DNA from 3 places in the Planococcus plakortidis genome. Region 1 is predicted to be linked to each of the others. Evidence: riboswitches for the same ligand, from Rfam matches in the RefSeq annotation. Region 1 holds a riboswitch; each other region holds the start of a gene.
The links. A riboswitch is a leader RNA that binds a small molecule or an ion and turns the genes downstream of it on or off. The one in region 1 is predicted to bind S-adenosylmethionine.
Positions count from the first base shown of each region.

Region 2: it holds a riboswitch for S-adenosylmethionine, as region 1 does, so the genes downstream of both, BBI15_RS13995 (methionine ABC transporter ATP-binding protein) here and BBI15_RS03700 (transporter substrate-binding domain-containing protein) in region 1, are expected to answer to the same signal.
Region 3: it holds a riboswitch for S-adenosylmethionine, as region 1 does, so the genes downstream of both, BBI15_RS13370 (O-acetylhomoserine aminocarboxypropyltransferase/cysteine synthase family protein) here and BBI15_RS03700 (transporter substrate-binding domain-containing protein) in region 1, are expected to answer to the same signal.

Region 1 is NZ_CP016539.2:712,659-715,935, reverse strand. Features, by position in the region: gene BBI15_RS03710 (lysozyme inhibitor LprI family protein) at 1-650, opposite strand, end outside; gene BBI15_RS03705 (vWA domain-containing protein) at 897-1,544, opposite strand; SAM riboswitch class I at 1,789-1,893, shown strand; gene BBI15_RS03700 (transporter substrate-binding domain-containing protein) at 2,008-2,853, shown strand; gene BBI15_RS03695 (amino acid ABC transporter permease) at 2,917-3,277, shown strand, end outside.
Region 2 is NZ_CP016539.2:2,793,591-2,796,867, reverse strand. Features, by position in the region: gene BBI15_RS14005 (pyridoxal phosphate-dependent aminotransferase) at 1-246, opposite strand, end outside; gene BBI15_RS14000 (carbon-nitrogen family hydrolase) at 332-1,126, shown strand; SAM riboswitch class I at 1,173-1,278, shown strand; gene BBI15_RS13995 (methionine ABC transporter ATP-binding protein) at 1,349-2,362, shown strand; gene BBI15_RS13990 (methionine ABC transporter permease) at 2,352-3,023, shown strand; gene BBI15_RS13985 (MetQ/NlpA family ABC transporter substrate-binding protein) at 3,036-3,277, shown strand, end outside.
Region 3 is NZ_CP016539.2:2,676,142-2,679,418, forward strand. Features, by position in the region: gene metX (homoserine O-acetyltransferase MetX) at 1-229, opposite strand, end outside; gene BBI15_RS13370 (O-acetylhomoserine aminocarboxypropyltransferase/cysteine synthase family protein) at 242-1,531, opposite strand; SAM riboswitch class I at 1,632-1,746, opposite strand; SAM riboswitch class I at 1,934-2,046, shown strand; gene BBI15_RS13375 (methionine ABC transporter ATP-binding protein) at 2,179-3,210, shown strand; gene BBI15_RS13380 (methionine ABC transporter permease) at 3,200-3,277, shown strand, end outside.

The DNA.
Region 1 (3,277 bases):
CTCTGAACTTTTTTCATTTCAAATTCTTCATCATCATCTCCCAGTGAATCGGCAATATATCTCAATTCTCCAATGGTAAAATCCTGAGTGACACTTTTATTGAACTTCTTTGATGATTGTAATTTACGAAATGCAGCGTATTCAAAGTCCTCTAAAAACAGATGTTTTTTATAATAGTTTTGAAAGTCTTCCTCTTTCCAACTTTTCACTTCTATTCTTTTTTCAAATTCTTCTTTCGAAAAGCCAGTATAAACTACCAAAGAAGATGTCAAACGATAAATGTCTAACTGATCTTTTCTTAACGTATTAATATATCTCTGAAGTTCATTTATATAATTATCTGTTTGCCCAAGAGGATATTTCATTCCTTTTTTTGTTGCTGACTTACCGTTGCTAAAAAATTGATCTACGAAAGCTAGTGACCAATTCTTTACTTCTACAAACACAAAGCCTAAATTCGGATCGATAATTAAAATGTCTGGCTTAAATTCTAGAAATTTAGGATCCCAGATCACTATTGAGCTAGCTGTTAACTTTGACTCCAGGACCTTCAATAAGGTTAATTCGCCTTTTAAACCTTTTTTAAGCGCATCAGTTTGTGCAGTTTCTAATGCAAACTCTAAAGCTTTTCTCCCTACAACTTTTGCCACTATGGAAATCTCCCATCTCACTCAATTAAAAGTATTTTAGATTAGTTTTAAAACTAAAAGCATAGAAGAGTAATATCTTTGATTATTAAGTAACGAATATTAACCTTCTCAATTATAACATTACTCCCTAATATCGAAATATAAATTAGTGCTTTTAGTGCATTTAATCAAAACTTTTATCGATGGGTCAGAGTATATTACGGATTCTTCAATATTTTAAATGCAAATCACTTTTCTTTTTTCACTTTATTTCTTTCCTCGAGCTTCATAATCCCGTTCAATCTCCTGCTTCCATTCCCGACTAATCTTTTTCCCGGTCCGGAACGAACTCACCGCTTCGCTCAACACTTGGTAATTCAATTCCGTCCCTTTCGCGTCCGCATGGTAATCCACCGCAAAATCCTCATCGACCCCGAATTTCTTTGCGGTCGCGACCGCGTCGATATTCGCCCCGAGGAACATGAATTCCCAGCCGTTCGCCTTCTTGGAAGCAATCATTTCATGGATTTTCCTATACGTGTATTCACAGCTGGAGTTTTCCAGGCCATCCGTCGTGATGACGAACATCACCCGGCCGGCCCGGTGTTTTTCCAATGTCCCTTTTTGCGCGTTGCTGATTTTCTGGATCGTCGAGCCGACCGCATCGAGCAAAGCCGTCATGCCGCCTACTTCGTAATCGCTATCGGTCATCGGCGAAATGCCTTCGAGCGAAATCCGGTCGTGCAACAATTCATATCCGTGATTGAACAGCACCGTCGTCACGCGGACCTCGCCAGGGAGCTTTCGCTGCTTGTCGATCAAGGCATTGAAGCCGCCGATCGTATCTTGTTCCAGCCCCGCCATCGAGCCGCTCTTGTCGAGAATAAATACCAATTCCGTCGTTTCATTTTTCATCTTCGTTTCCTCCTTTGGGTTACTTGCTACCCCAAGGATACGATTTTCGCATAGAAAAAAGGTCGCTTCGAAAGCGACCTTTTACGAACCAAGCACCTTATTCCACAACACAATTCACGTAAATCAGAGCAGCTATATACTTCAAATGTTTTCAAAAAATAAAACCCACTAAATATATAGGAATACATATTGACCTAATTAAATGTCGATGGTATGGTTCTAATATAGCTGAATAGTTAATACATTCTTATCATGAGAGGTGGAGGGATTGGCCCTACGAAACCTCGGCAGCGGACTCTTTTCGAGTACTGTGCCAAATCCAGCAAGCGAATCGCTTGAGAGATAAGAAGAGTTGAAATCTTTTTTTGAGATGCAAACCTCTTCTTATTGAAGAGGTTTTTTGTTTGGTTTCATGAAGAATCATTGCTGTTGCGCTAATTTCATTAAGGATGGTGTCATACATATGAAAAAGCCGAAAAAGTTTTTGCTTTTCACACTGATCTCAACAACAGCATTGATTGCAGCTGCGTGCGGAAATGAGGAGTCCAATAGCTCTGCCAGCGCTTCTGAATCAGGCGAACAGAATTCCTGGGAACAAATTGAGGATTCAGGCAAATTAGTGGTGGGTACAGAAGGTTTATATTTCCCGGTTACCTACTTCGATGAAACAACGAAAGAGTTGACTGGATTTGATGTGGAAGTAGTTCGGGCGATTGGAGATAAGCTGGGCCTTGAAGTTGAATTTAAAACGATGGAATTTGACGGTCTTCTGCCCGCATTAAGAAATGGCCAAATCGATGTGGCAGCAAATGATTTTTCAATTACAGAAGAACGCCTCGAGAAATTTGATTTTACAGTTCCCGTCAAGCATTCCTATGGATCAGCTATCGTCCGGGAAAGTGATGATTCTGGCATTAACACAGTGGATGATTTAGCAGGTAAAAAAGTTGGTGGAGCCGCGACGAGCAATTACTCGGATTATGCTAAAGAACAAGGCGCTGAAGTAGTAGTCTATACCGGTTCAGATACTGTGCTTCCTGAAATTGTGCAAGGGCGCGTTGACGCTACACTCAATGATTATTTAGTATTGATTCAAGCACTGGAACAATTTGATAAACCTGGATTAAAGCTTGCTGAAAATGTAAAGTTTTCTCCTAACAGCAGTGGTTTAGTGATGCAAAAAGACAGCCCGGAATTGAAAGAGCAACTTGATGCCGCCCTAACAGAATTAATTGAAGACGGCACCGTAACGGAAATTTCGCTTGAGTTTTTAGGAGCTGACGTCACAAAACCAGTTGATGTTGAATAATCCTGCCGGGGGAATCCTTTGATTCCTCTTTTTTCTATCTTGCACATCTAAAGGAGATAAAATATGTCTGATTTTAAATGGGAATATCTTTTTAACATAGAAGTCGCAATAGAGGCTCTTCCGTTTATCCTGGAAGGAGCTTGGTATACTTTATTAATCGCAATTGTAAGCATGCTTCTTGCTCTATTTCTAGGGTTGTTCGTCGCTCTTGCCCGCATGAATAAACTAACTTTGCTGTCCTTTCCCGCCCGCCTATTCATCTCATTTATGCGCGGAACACCACTTCTTGTTATTCTATTCATCCTATACTTCGGATTCCCCATGATCGGTATCGATATGCAACCACTGACAGCTGCCATCATCGGCATCAGTATCCACTTCTCCGCATATACGGCAGAAGTGATTCGGTCGGCGATCTCATCGG
Region 2 (3,277 bases), 1.2 Mb from region 1:
TTTGTAGAAATCCGCGGCCGCTTTACGCAATGTGCCGAGTCCCCGAAACGGCGAATAGCGATGCGTTTTCGGGTCCGCCACTGCCTCTTGCAAGGCTGTGACGATATGCGGCGGTGTTGGCTGATCAGGGTTTCCCTGGCCCAGGTTGATGACGTCTCGCCCTTCGTCGACCGCTTTTGCAACTTTTGCGACAAGCGCGGCGAAAAATTGGTCGGGAAGATTTTGTAATCGATTTGAAAAGTCCATGGAATCCTCCTCATTTTCTAAATAATTGCACATCTACCTCAAATCTTATAGAGTTTAATCTAAACTGTCTACAGGGGGAGAGAACATGAAGATCGCTTGTGTGCAGATGGATATCGCTTTCGGGGGACCGGAAACGAATTTTCAACGCGTGGAAAATTATTTGGAAGAAGCGGCAGAAAACGGCGCAGAGCTCATCGTCCTGCCTGAAATGTGGAACACCGGCTATGCATTGACGGAACTTGATGAACTGGCGGACGGCAATGGCCGAACGGCGGATTTCCTGAAACGATTCGCCAAAGAGCATCGCGTCCATATCGTCGGGGGCTCGGTCTCCACGAAGAAAAAGGGCGGTTTCTACAATACGATGTATGTGGTCGACAGCACGGGCGCACTCGTTTCGGAATACGACAAAGCGCATCGCTTCGGCTTGATGGATGAGCATATCCACCTCGAAGAAGGCCAGTCGCTCGGCACGTTCGAAATAGGCGGCGAGACTTTCGGCGGCGTTATCTGCTATGACATCCGCTTTCCGGAATGGCTGCGTGCACAAGCGCTGAACGGCGCAAAGGCCATCTTCGTGCCCGCGGAATGGCCGGCAGCGCGTATCGATCATTGGCGCATCCTGCTGCAGGCGCGCGCGATCGAGAACCAATGCTTCATCATTGCCGCAAACCGCATCGGCAGCGACCCGAAAAATGAGTTCGGCGGCCATTCGATGGTCATCGCGCCGTGGGGAGAAGTGCGGATGGACATGGGGCAAGAACAAGGCATTGGCTACACCGACATCGATCTCTCGGAAGTCGATGAAGTGCGGGGCCGCATCCCCGTATTCGATGACCGGCGCGTCCCATTGTACAAAAAGTTTGAAAAATCGCATTGACAAGCCATTGCCCCTGCAGGTAATATTGAAAACAACCAAATACGCATGCTTATCAAGAGAGACCGAGGGTAAGGCCCTATGACGTCCGGCAACCCCCATTTATGGGAAGGTGCCAAGTCCTGCAGAATGGAATCCATTCTGAAAGATAAGTCGAAATTCTAATTTTCGATGTCTCTTTTTGATAAAAGAGGCATTTTTTATTTGCCTGGGGGAGTTGACAGCATGATTCAAATCGAAAAACTGAGCAAAACCTATCAAACGAAACATGGCACGGTCAAAGGCGTCGATGATGTCACTTTGGAAGTGAAGACCGGTGAGATTTTCGGCATCGTCGGCTATTCCGGCGCCGGGAAAAGTTCACTCATCCGCTGCATCAATTTGCTTGAACGGCCAACGTCAGGCACGGTGAAAGTCGGCGGCCAGGATTTAACGAAACTGCGTGGCGACGGTTTGCGGAAAGCGCGCCTTAAGATCGGCATGATCTTTCAGCATTTCTACTTGATCAGCCAAAAGACGGTCGCTGAGAACATTTCATTCGCCCTTCGCGCAGCAGGCACACCGGGCAAGAAAATCGGACCACGCGTCGATGAACTGCTGGAAATGGTCGGCTTGTCGGACAAACGCAATGTCTATCCGGCACAGCTGAGCGGCGGGCAAAAGCAGCGCGTCGGTATCGCCCGCGCACTTGCCAATGACCCGGCCGTGCTGTTGTGCGATGAAGCGACATCCGCACTCGACCCGAATACGACTTTATCGATCTTGCGTTTATTGAAAGACATCAACCGCAAGCTCAATATCACGATCGTGTTGATTACGCATGAGATGAACGTCGTCAAGGAAATTTGCGACCGCATGGCGGTCATGCAGGCTGGGCAGGTCATTGAAGAAGGCCGTGTCTACGATATCTTCGCAGAACCGAAAACCGCTTTGACTAAGGAATTCATCTCGAGCGTCGTGTCATTCAATGTGCCGGAAGAAATCCTGAAGAAATGTGATGGCACGATCGTCAAAGTGTTGTTCAAAGGCGAGGTCGCAGGGGACGGCATTATTTCCGATATGCTGCAAAGCTATCCGGTCAAAGGGAATTTCCTGCACGGGGCGATCGAATACATACAGGAATTGCCGCTCGGCATTTTCGTGATGGAACTGAAAGGTGCTCAAACAGATGTGAGTCAGGCGCTTCACTATCTGGAGCAGCGTGAAGCGATTGTGGAGGTGATGGATCATGGGAATTGAATGGGAAAGAATCATCGAATTATGGCCGGAAATCCAAGTGGCGTTCTACCAGACCTTGATCATGATCGGCATCTCGCTCGCAGTGGCGCTTATTGTCGGCTTACCGCTCGGCATTTTATTGTTCGTCACGGACCGCGGCCTGTTCTGGGAAAACCGGCCGGTCAATTCCGTCATCGGGTTTGTCGTCAATATTGTCCGGTCGATTCCGTTCATCATTTTGCTGGTCGCACTCATCCCGCTGACGCAATTGATCACCGGTACGACGATCGGGCCGGTCGCAGCGAGCGTTTCCTTATCGGTGGCGGCGATCCCGTTTTTCGCGCGCATCGTCGAAACCGCGCTGCGGGATATCGATAAAGGCGTCATCGAAGCGGCCATCGCGGTCGGTGCCACGCCTTGGATGATCATCAAGGACGTGCTGTTGCCGGAAGCAAAGGCGAGCCTGATCCAAGGCATCACGCTGACGGTCATCAGCCTCATCGCCTATTCCGCGATGGCGGGCGTCGTCGGTGGCGGCGGCATCGGCGATTTGGCGATCCGTTTCGGCTATTACCGATATGATAATACGATCATGATCGTGACGGTCGTCATCTTGATCGTGCTCGTCCAATTGATTCAACAGGCAGGCGACTTTACAGCCAAAAAACTCGATAAACGATAAGGGGAGAATAACATGAAGAAACTCACATGGATATTGGCAGCGAGCGCGCTCACTTTAGCCGCATGCGGCGGAGAAGAAGCGGACACAGGAACGACAGAAGGCGGCGAAGCGTCGAAAGACATTAAGCTCGGCGCGACTGCCGGCCCTTATAGCGATATGCTGAACGCAGCGATCGTACCGGCGCTTGAAGAAAAAGGCTATACGGTCGAAACGATCGAATTCAGCGATTATATCCAGCCGAACAACGCGTTGAA
Region 3 (3,277 bases), 1.3 Mb from region 1:
AAGTGATGACTTGGAACTGCCCGGTATCCACCGCTTTCCCCGGGCCGATCAGCCCTGCCCACCAGCCCGGTTGATCTGCAGTTCCCACTGCATATTGATCGCCCGTCAACGCATGGCAAACCAGAATCGCCGGTGCAGAACTGTTTCCGACGCGTTCATACGCTAATTCCACTTCGGGCAATAATTGACCTGATTCAAGTGTCAGCTGGCCGATGGATACTGTCGTCATCCCAATCCCTCCTTACGCGTTCTCGAGTACTGCCGCTTGGATCGCTTGTTCCAAATCAGCGATTAAATCTTCATGGTTTTCCAGTCCTACAGACAGACGGATCAATTCTTCCGTGACGCCACTGTTTTTCAGTTCTTCTGCTGTCAATTGCTGATGTGTCGTTGAGGCCGGATGAATGATCAATGATTTGGCATCGCCGACATTCGCCACGTGAGACCATAAATTGACACCGTCGATCACTTTGCGGCCGGCTTCCCGCCCGCCTTTGATACCGAAGTTGACGATCGAACCGTAGCTGTCTTTCAGATATTTATCTGCAAGTTCCTTGGATGGATGCCCTTCAAGCCCGAGGTAATTGACCCATTCGACTTGCGGATGGCCATTCAAGTATTCCGCGACTTTTTGTGCGTTCGTCGCGTGGCGAGGAATCCGGAGATGTAAAGTTTCAAGTCCCTGGAGCAGTGCATGGGCGCTGTCCGCACTGAGCGATGGCCCGAAATCACGCAACAGCTGGACACGCAATTTCGTCGCGAATGCGGCTTCCGGCACATCGATTCCAAAGCGGATGCCGTGGTATGTTTCATCCGGTTCCGTGTAATTCGGGAAGCGCGGGTTGTCCCAGTTGAAACGTCCTGCATCGACTGCTACGCCGCCGATCGTCGTCCCGTGCCCGCCGATCCATTTCGTGGCGGAATGAATGACCACGTCTGCGCCGAATTCAATCGGGTTGCTGACAAAAGGCGATGCGAATGTATTATCGATCAACAGCGGTACGCCATTTTCATGCGCGATATCCGCCACACGTTCCACATCGAAGACGTTCAAGCTCGGATTTCCGATGATTTCGCCGAACAAGGCTTTTGTCTTGTCCGTGATCGCTGCGCGGAAATTTTCAGGGTCGGTCGCATCGACGAATTTTACGTTAATGCCGTAGCGCGGCAATGTGTTGGCGAATAAGTTGTAAGTGCCGCCGTACAAATTGCTATCAGCAACAATTTCATCTCCCGCTTCCGCTATATTCAACACGGAGAAGGCGATGGCTGCCATTCCTGACGACAAAGCTACTGCAGCGGTCCCGCCTTCAAGAAGAGCGACGCGCTGTTCGAATACATCGACTGTCGGGTTCATGATGCGCGAATAGATATTACCTGTCTCTTTCAAGCCGAATAGGTTCTGTGCGTGCTCAGTATCTTTGAATACATAAGAAGTCGTTTTATGGACCGGTACGCCGCGAGCGCCTGTCACTGGATCCGGTTCTTGGCCGCCGTGTAATAGAAGAGTTTCTGGTTTGAAGTTTGTCATTGTCAATTCCTCCTGTGTTTATAATGGTTGTTCGGGTTTGAGGAGGACACAAAAAGGCCCTCTTCAGAAAGAAGAGGGCCGTCATATACGGATTTGCCTCCTCTTATCTTTCAGCGACGCAAATGCGCGCTGTAGGATTTAGCACCTTTCCAGACATGAGCCTGTCGGTTGCCGGGCATCGTAGGGCCTATTCCCTCCGCCTCTCGTGATAAGAGTATTCAGTTATTTTTTTGCTTGAGGAAAAGTATAGGGGACACCGCCATTCAAAGTCAAGCATATTTTTCAAAAAATTTTAACTACTATAAATGTCTGGGGCCGCCAAAAAAAAATCTTCAAAAGCTGTTGACTTTTTCCTTAATTCAAAATAGAGTAGGAATCACGAATTGAATAGCTTACATCACTTTCTTATCCAGAGAAATCGAGGGACAGGCCCTATGACGTTTCGGCAGCAGATTCGCAAATCCGCGAAAACTGTGCTAATTCCTGCAAATGCTTCGGCATTTGGAAGATGAGAATGAGATGGTTTCATATTTTGGAGCCCTCTTTTTTCTTGTGGACAAGAAAAAAGAGGGCTTTTTGTTGTTATTTCAAGAAAGTGTTCGTACGCACTCATTCGAATCGTTATTTGCAGCCACAGGAGGGACACCATGATTCAATTTGAAGCAGTCGAGAAAACTTATGTATCCGGCAAACAGCAAGTCCATGCACTCAACGGCATCGATTTGACCGTCGAGACCGGCGAGATTTACGGCGTCATCGGATTCAGCGGTGCCGGAAAAAGCTCATTGATCCGCACAGTGAATTTGCTCGAGCGCCCATCGAAAGGCCGCGTGCTCATCCACGGGGAGGATATTTCCACTTTGAGCGCACGTAAAATCCGCGATACGCGAAAAGACATCGGCATGATCTTCCAGCATTTCAATTTGCTGAACTCAAAAACCGTGCACCATAATATCGCGATGCCGCTGCTCCTGGCCAAGACCCCGAAAGCGGAAGTCGACCGGAAAGTCGCAGAACTATTGGAGTTTGTCGGGCTTGCCGACCAAGCCAAGAAATACCCCGACCAACTATCCGGCGGGCAAAAGCAGCGCATCGGCATTGCGCGGGCACTCGCCACAAACCCATCAATACTGCTATGCGATGAAGCAACGTCGGCACTTGACCCGCAGACGACCCAGTCGATCCTGGATCTTTTGCGCCGCATCAACCAGGAATACAACATCACCATTTTGCTTATCACCCATGAGATGGGCGTCATCCGGGAAATCTGCGACAAAGTGGCAGTCCTTGAAGAGGGGCGCGTCATCGAACAAGGCAGCGTATTTGAAGTGTTCACCAATCCAAAGCATTCGACGACGAAGCGTTTCGTCCGTTCCGTCATGAACGATGAATTGCCGGACTCCCTGCTTGAGCAGATCCGTCATAATGATGGCGCACGGCCGATCTACCGGGTGCAGTTTACCGGAAATTCGGTCGGCCAGCCGTTCATGTCAAGGGTATCGCGCGAATTCCAGCTTGATTTGAATGTATTGTTCGGCAATATTACCGAACTTCAAGGCATTCCGTACGGCAACTTGATTGTGGAATTCGACGGCGCACCCACTGAAATCGACCGGGCTCTTGCCTCGATCCGCAACGACAACATCCAAGTAGAGGAGGTGCAGCAGCATGCAGGTTGATCAATCGCAAATCCTCGAAGCTCTATGGGAAACGCTTTACATGACGGGCGCTTCATTCGTGTTCTCA